2 linked regions of the Cryptosporangium arvum DSM 44712 genome follow. Each later gene encodes a partner of the first gene's protein in a complex. Links are inferred from orthologs where the notes say so. Each region holds a gene or a part of one and is shown on either strand. Other genes may lie near its edges.

Region 1 (3,229 bases):
ATTACCGACGAACACTCCAGGTAGCATTGCATCCGTGCCGACCACCCGTTTCTTTGTTTCACCCACGGGGATGTTTTCTAACGGGCGAATTAATTGTTCACGGATCGGCTCGGCCCGATTCGGAAGTACCGTGCACATTCTGCCCCGGCGCTTGGCGGAACGAGTCGAAACAGGAGCTCGGTTCGCATTCTGCGAGAAGTGGCCAGCCGCGGCGGTCGCGACGTCTCGGGTTCTGTTCGGAGGAGCCACGGTCGCCGCACCACTGGTGGCCGTCGTCTTGATCCGCGGTGCGCGGTCCGATCATCGCGGGAAATCGGTGCCGACCGCCTCGGTGACCGGCCCAGCGGCGGCCGCGTTCTGTCGGACCCCCGACGTACCGTTGAAACATGAGCCCGTCAGCCCGCCCCTCCGCCGGTCCGAACGCGCCCGAAGGTCTGCGTGACGACACCGTCGCCCATGGCGCGACCACGGCCATCGTCCGGCGTCCCGGCCGGTTCGAGGTGGTCAGCGAGTACGACCCGGCCGGTGACCAGCCGGCCGCGATCGACGAGCTCGAGCGTCGCGTCAAGGCCGGTGAGAACGACGTCGTGCTGCTCGGCGCCACCGGTACCGGTAAGTCGGCGACCACGGCGTGGCTGATCGAGCGGCTCCAGCGGCCGGCGCTGGTGATCGCGCCGAACAAGACGCTCGCCGCGCAGCTGGCGAATGAGTTCCGGGAACTGTTGCCGAACAACGCGGTCGAGTACTTCGTCTCGTACTACGACTACTACCAGCCCGAGGCGTACGTCCCGCAGACCGATACGTACATCGAGAAGGACTCCTCGATCAACGAGGAAGTCGAGCGGCTGCGGCACTCGGCCACCATGTCGCTGCTGACCCGGCGCGACACGATCGTGGTCGCGACCGTGTCCTGCATCTACGGCCTCGGAACCCCGCAGGAGTACATCGACCGGTCGATCCCGCTCAAGGTCGGGCAGGAGATCGAGCGCGAGAAGCTGCTCCGCTGGCTCGTCGACGTGCAGTACACGCGCAACGACCTGAACTTCACCCGGGGCACGTTCCGCGTCCGCGGTGACACGGTCGAGGTCATCCCGGCGTACGACGAACTCGCCGTCCGCATCGAGATGTTCGGCGACGAGATCGAGAAGCTCTACCACCTCAACCCGCTCACCGGCGAGGTCGTCAACGAGGAGACCGAGCTGCACGTCTTCCCGGCCACGCACTACGTGGCCGGCCCGGAGCGGATGGAACGGGCGATCCGCGGCATCGAGGCCGAGCTGGAGGAGCGGCTCGCCGAGCTGGAGCGTCAGAACAAGCTGCTCGAGGCCCAGCGGCTGCGGATGCGCACCGCCTACGACATCGAGATGATGCGCCAGGTCGGCTTCTGCTCCGGCATCGAGAACTACTCCCGCCACATGGACGGCCGCGAGCCCGGCTCGCCGGGTTTCTGCCTGATCGACTACTTCCCCGAGGACTTCCTGCTCGTCATCGACGAGTCGCACGGCACCGTGCCGCAGATCGGCGGCATGTACGAGGGCGACATGTCACGCAAGCGGACGCTCGTCGACTTCGGGTTCCGGCTGCCCAGCGCCATGGACAACCGCCCGCTGCGCTGGGAGGAATTCCAGGACCGGGTGGGGCAGACGGTCTATCTCTCGGCGACGCCCGGAAAGTACGAGATGGGCCGGGCGAAAGGTGAGTTCGTCGAGCAGATCATTCGGCCGACCGGCCTGATCGATCCGGAGGTGCTGGTCAAACCCACCAAGGGCCAGATCGACGACCTGGTGCACGAGATCCGGCTGCGTGCCGAGCGCGACGAGCGGGTGCTCGTCACCACGCTGACCAAGAAGATGGCCGAGGACCTCACCGACTACCTGCTCGAGCTCGGCATCCGGGTGCGCTACCTGCACTCCGAGGTCGACACGCTGCGCCGCGTCGAGCTGCTGCGCGAACTGCGCAAGGGCGATTTCGACGTGCTGGTCGGCATCAACCTGCTGCGTGAAGGGCTCGACCTGCCCGAGGTCAGCCTGGTGTCCATCCTGGATGCCGACAAGGAAGGGTTTCTGCGCAGCGAGACCTCGCTCGTGCAGACGATCGGCCGGGCCGCCCGTAATGTCTCCGGGCAGGTGCACATGTACGCCGACCAGATCACGCCGTCGATGAGCCGGGCGATCGAAGAGACCAACCGGCGCCGCGAGAAGCAGATCGCGTACAACACCGAGCGGGGTGTGGATCCGCAGCCGCTGCGCAAGAAGATCGTCGACATCCTCGACGACATCTACCGCGAGGCCGCCGAGAACGAATCCGGCGAGCTGATCGGTGGGTCCGGCCGGCAGCAGTCGCGGGGCAAGTCGCCGGTGCCGGGGCTGAAGTCGAAGTCGACCACGGTCGGTGTCGGGGCACACCGCGAAGGGATGGCGCGAGCCGAGCTCGCCGACCTCATCCAGCAGCTCAACGACCAGATGCTGGCCGCCGCGCGCGAGCTGCAGTTCGAGCTGGCGGCCCGCCTCCGCGACGAGATCGGCGAACTCAAGAAGGAACTACGCGGCATGGACGCCGCCGGCGTTTCTTAGTGGGCGGCCCGTCCAGGACGACGCTGCCGAGCCGGCGCGAGGTCTTGAGTATCAGTTATACGAGGCGACCTCGCGCCGGATCGGCAGCGCCGCCCTGGACGGGCTCCAGGTTCAAGCTGCTCGCGCCTGGCGGCGCTCGACGTGCCCCTACGGCTATTCGAGACGCAGGACAGGCGCGCCGTGGAGCGATGGGGATGCCGGGTCGGGCGGCTCGGCGCCGACTCGCCGCTCGCGGGCACCGTGGCGCCCTGGGCGGGCGGCTCGGGAGGCCCGGGCGGGTGGGCGCCGACGTGCAACTCGCGGGAGTGATGGACGCCGGTGGACGCTGAGGCGCTCCTCGTGGAGCGGTGGCGGCGCTCGACGAGCAGATTGCGAAGCGATGGGAAAGCTTGCGGGGCCGGTGGGGCCCTGGGCGGCTCGGCGGGTGGGCGCTGGCGTGCGGCTCGCGGAAGGGCGGGGCCACGGGGTGTGCGGTTCAGGTGGGCGGTCGCCGACACGAAGCTCGCGGGAGTGATGGGGCTCGGCCGGGTGGCGCTGATGCGCCCCTCGCAGAGCGACGGCGGGCTTCAGGACGAGGCGGCTCGGGCTGGGGGTGCTGAACACGCAGCTCGCGGAGCGCTGACGCCCAGGGGTGGGTGGCTCGGGCGCTGATGCGT
Region 2 (3,361 bases), 1.5 Mb from region 1 along the record:
AGAGGGCTCACCGAAGGCGGAAAACTCACTCCGCCGAGACTACAGCGGTCCGCGGCCGGCCCGGAGGACCAGCATGGCCAACTGGGCGCCGTCGGTGCCGAGCTCGCGGCGGAACTTGTCGACGATCGCCTGCTCCCGGGAGAGGACGAGCCGGGTGCCACCGGCGGCCATCCGGGCGGCGCCCACCTGCCGGCTGAGCTCGGCCCGCTCGCGCCAGATGCGGATCAGCTCGTCGTCCGCCGCGTTGATGCGTTCTCGGAGCTCGGCGATCTCTTCGTTGGCCTGCTCGGTGGTGGTCGGTGCGGTCATGGCGTGCTCCAAGGGTTTCGGGTGGGCACCCGGCCTTCGGGGCGCACAAAAAACGCCCCGGGGCCGGGCCCCGGGGCGTCGAAGTGGTCTGGGTTCAGACGACGAAGACGGCTGCCGGATGCCCGGAGCCGTAAAAAAATCGTGCCGTCAGTCGAACCATGGGAAGAGTGTTGCACGGGTGCCGCCGTTCGTGCCAACGGTGCTCACTATCTGGGCACGGAACTGTCGGTGCTCCGGAGTAATGTCGCGAGGCGATGAGCACCCTCTTCGACATCCCCAACGCCCGTCGGCCCGTCAACCTCAAGGTCGACCCGTCCGCGCTGCTCGAGGGGCTCAACGACCAGCAGCGGGCGGCCGTGGTCCACGAGGGCACGCCACTGCTGATCGTCGCCGGCGCCGGCTCCGGAAAGACCAGGGTGCTCACCCATCGGGTCGCGTGGATCCTCGCGAAGCGCGGCGCCCAGCCCGGCGAGATCCTCGCGATCACGTTCACCAACAAGGCCGCCGGGGAGATGAAGGAGCGGGTCACCGAGCTCATCGGCAACCGCGCGCGGTCGATGTGGGTGTCCACGTTCCACTCCGCCTGCATCCGCATCCTGCGGGCCGAGGCGAAGACCGCGGGGCTCAAGTCGCAGTTCTCGATCTACGACGCCGACGACTCCCGGCGCCTGATGACGCTCGTCGCCCGCGAGCTCGACCTGGACCCCAAGCGGTACCCGGCCCGCTCGCTGCTGGCCCAGGTCAGCAACCTCAAGAACGAACTGGTCGACGAGGAGGAGTTCTCCTCCCGGGCGTCCGGAACGGCCGAGCGCATGCTGGCCGAGGCGTACACGCTCTACCAGCGGCGGCTGCGCGAGGCCCAGGCGCTCGACTTCGACGACATCATCATGACCACGGTCAACCTCCTCCGGGCGTTCCCGGCCGTGGCCGAGCACTACCGCCGGCGTTTCCGCCACGTGATGGTCGACGAGTACCAGGACACCAACCACGCCCAGTACGCGCTGGTCCGGGAGATCGTCGGCACCGACGCCGAGGGCGAGCCGCCGCCGGGCGAGCTGTGCGTCGTCGGTGACGCCGACCAGTCGATCTACGCGTTCCGCGGCGCCAGCATCCGCAACATCCTCGAGTTCGAGCGCGACTACCCGCAGGCCACCACGATCCTGCTCGAACAGAACTACCGCTCGACGCAGACGATCCTCAACGCCGCCAACGCGGTGATCTCCCGCAACCCCGACCGGCGGCCGAAGAACCTGTGGTCGCAGGCCGGCGACGGGGCTCCGCTCACCGCGTACGTGGCCGACAACGAGCACGACGAGGCGGCCTGGGTCGCCGCCGAGGTCGATCGGCTCACCGACTCGGGCACCAACAAGCCGGGCGAGGTCGCGGTGTTCTACCGCACGAACGCCCAGTCCCGGGTGTTCGAGGAGATCTTCATCCGGGTCGGCCTGCCCTACAAGGTCGTCGGTGGCGTGCGGTTCTACGAGCGCAAAGAGGTGCGTGACGCGCTCGGTTACCTGCGTGCGATCGCGAACCCCGACGACACCGTGAGCGTCCGGAGGATTCTGAACACACCCCGGCGCGGCATCGGGGACCGGGCCGAGGCCTGCGTCGAGGCGCTGTCCTCGCGGGAGCGCATCGGCTTCGGCGCGGCGCTGGAACGCGCGGGGGAGGCCCCGGGAATCGGCAGCCGCGCGGTCAAACAGATCGGCGAGTTCACCGCGCTGATGGCCGGGCTGCGCCAGCTGGCCGAGACCGAGCCGCCGAGCATCGTCCTGGAGGAGGTGCTCTCGCGCACGGGCTACCTGGCCGAGTTGGAGGAGAGCACCGACCCGCAGGACGAGGGGCGGGTCGAGAACCTGCAGGAGCTGGTGAGCGTCGCCCGCGAGTTCGAGGAGCGGGCCGCCGCGGCCGAGACCGAGGCCGGGCTCGTCGAGTTCCTCGAGCAGGTCGCGCTGGTCGCCGACGCCGACAGCATCCCGCCGGCCCCCGACGACGCCGAGGGCGCCGACCAGGCCGCCCAGCAGGGCCAGGTCACGCTGATGACACTGCACACCGCGAAGGGCCTGGAGTTCCCGGTCGTGTTCCTGACCGGTCTGGAAGATGGCGTCTTCCCGCACCTGCGGTCGCTCGGCGACCCCAAGGAGCTGGAGGAGGAGCGCCGGTTGGCGTACGTCGGCATCACGCGGGCGCGGGAGCGGCTGTACCTGTCGCGAGCGATCACGCGGAGCGCCTGGGGCCAGCCCCAGTACAACCCGCCGTCGCGCTTCCTCGACGAGGTGCCCACCGGGTTGCTCAGCTGGGAGCGTCAGGCTCCGGCGCCGAAGGAGACGCTCTCCAAGTGGAGCGGCACCGGGTCGGCGCAGGAGCGGCTCGCCCAGCAGTACGCGGCGGCTGCGCGCCCCGCGTCCCGGGCGGCCGGAGCGGGCAACCGCCCGGCGATCTCGCTGGAGGTCGGCGATCGGGTCACCCACGACGCGCACGGGCTGGGGCGCGTCGTGGAGAAGCGCGGCGACGGCGATCGGGCTCAGGCGGCCGTCGACTTCGGAGACGGCAAGGCCCGCTGGTTCCTTCTTCGCTACGCACCGCTCGAGAAGCTCTAGAGCGCGTCCGTCACAACAGTCCGAAGTGGTCCACAGTCCGATGTGGTCCGCAGGCGCAAACTGATCCACCGAACGGCTGGCTATACGGTCGTTCTACCGATAGAATCGAACATATGTTCGAACGATGAGTCGAACGGGTGAGGGTGGTGCGGGGATGAGCGAGACCACGAGTGGCGCGGTCGTGATGGTTCGTCGGGCGCGGTACTGCGCGGGGCCGACGGTTCGTTCGGCGGCTTCGGCGCGGCCGTCCTCCGGCCGGGTCGTGCTGGAGGCGTATCGTCCCGGCTTCTCAGAGGCCGGTGTTGACGCCCGTCACCGAGACGTCGTGGTCCTCGAGCCAGCCGAGGGGGTCCTCCGGCACGTCGTCGATGCGCACCTCGAAGTGGCAGTGCGGCCCGGTTGATTGGCCGGTGCTGCCCACCTTGGCGATCCCGTCGCCGGCCTCGACGTGG

What was found.
Region 2: the proteins of uvrB (region 1) and pcrA are in contact, whole or in part, in a crystal structure (PDB 7EGT), measured with the Thermus thermophilus proteins. The link is inferred for Cryptosporangium arvum DSM 44712 from one-to-one orthologs. Residues at the interface, in WP_096411307.1 of Thermus thermophilus: Glu23, Leu25, Arg26, Asp27, Gly28, Glu29, Arg30, Phe31, Arg55, Glu326, Asp327, Phe328, Glu379, Ser382, Gln383, His398, Gly400, Arg401; in WP_096412145.1 of Thermus thermophilus: His654, Arg656, Phe657, Gln666, Asp668, Glu669, Lys680, Arg681, Leu682, Ser683, Lys685, Tyr686, Ala687.

Annotation. Positions count from the first base shown.
Region 1 is NZ_KK073874.1:7,013,143-7,016,371, reverse strand. Bases 63-2,979 are described here. They hold uvrB (excinuclease ABC subunit UvrB), read left to right. Parts: upstream 63-386; coding sequence 387-2,573; downstream 2,574-2,979. UniProt on the Escherichia coli protein: The UvrABC repair system catalyzes the recognition and processing of DNA lesions. A damage recognition complex composed of 2 UvrA and 2 UvrB subunits scans DNA for abnormalities.
Region 2 is NZ_KK073874.1:8,514,950-8,518,310, reverse strand. The notes cover bases 188-3,236. They hold pcrA (DNA helicase PcrA), read left to right. Parts: upstream 188-563; coding sequence 564-2,909; downstream 2,910-3,236. Other genes in these bases: CRYAR_RS38850 (M23 family metallopeptidase), read right to left, coding at 3,199-3,236; CRYAR_RS38860 (chorismate mutase), read right to left, coding at 188-309. Also shown: CRYAR_RS38865 (PIG-L deacetylase family protein), read right to left, coding at 1-29; more of CRYAR_RS38860, read right to left, coding at 40-187; more of CRYAR_RS38850, read right to left, coding at 3,237-3,361. UniProt on the Escherichia coli protein: A helicase with DNA-dependent ATPase activity. Unwinds DNA duplexes with 3'-5' polarity. Translocates on single-stranded DNA with 3'-5' polarity. Initiates unwinding more efficiently from a nicked substrate than double-stranded DNA.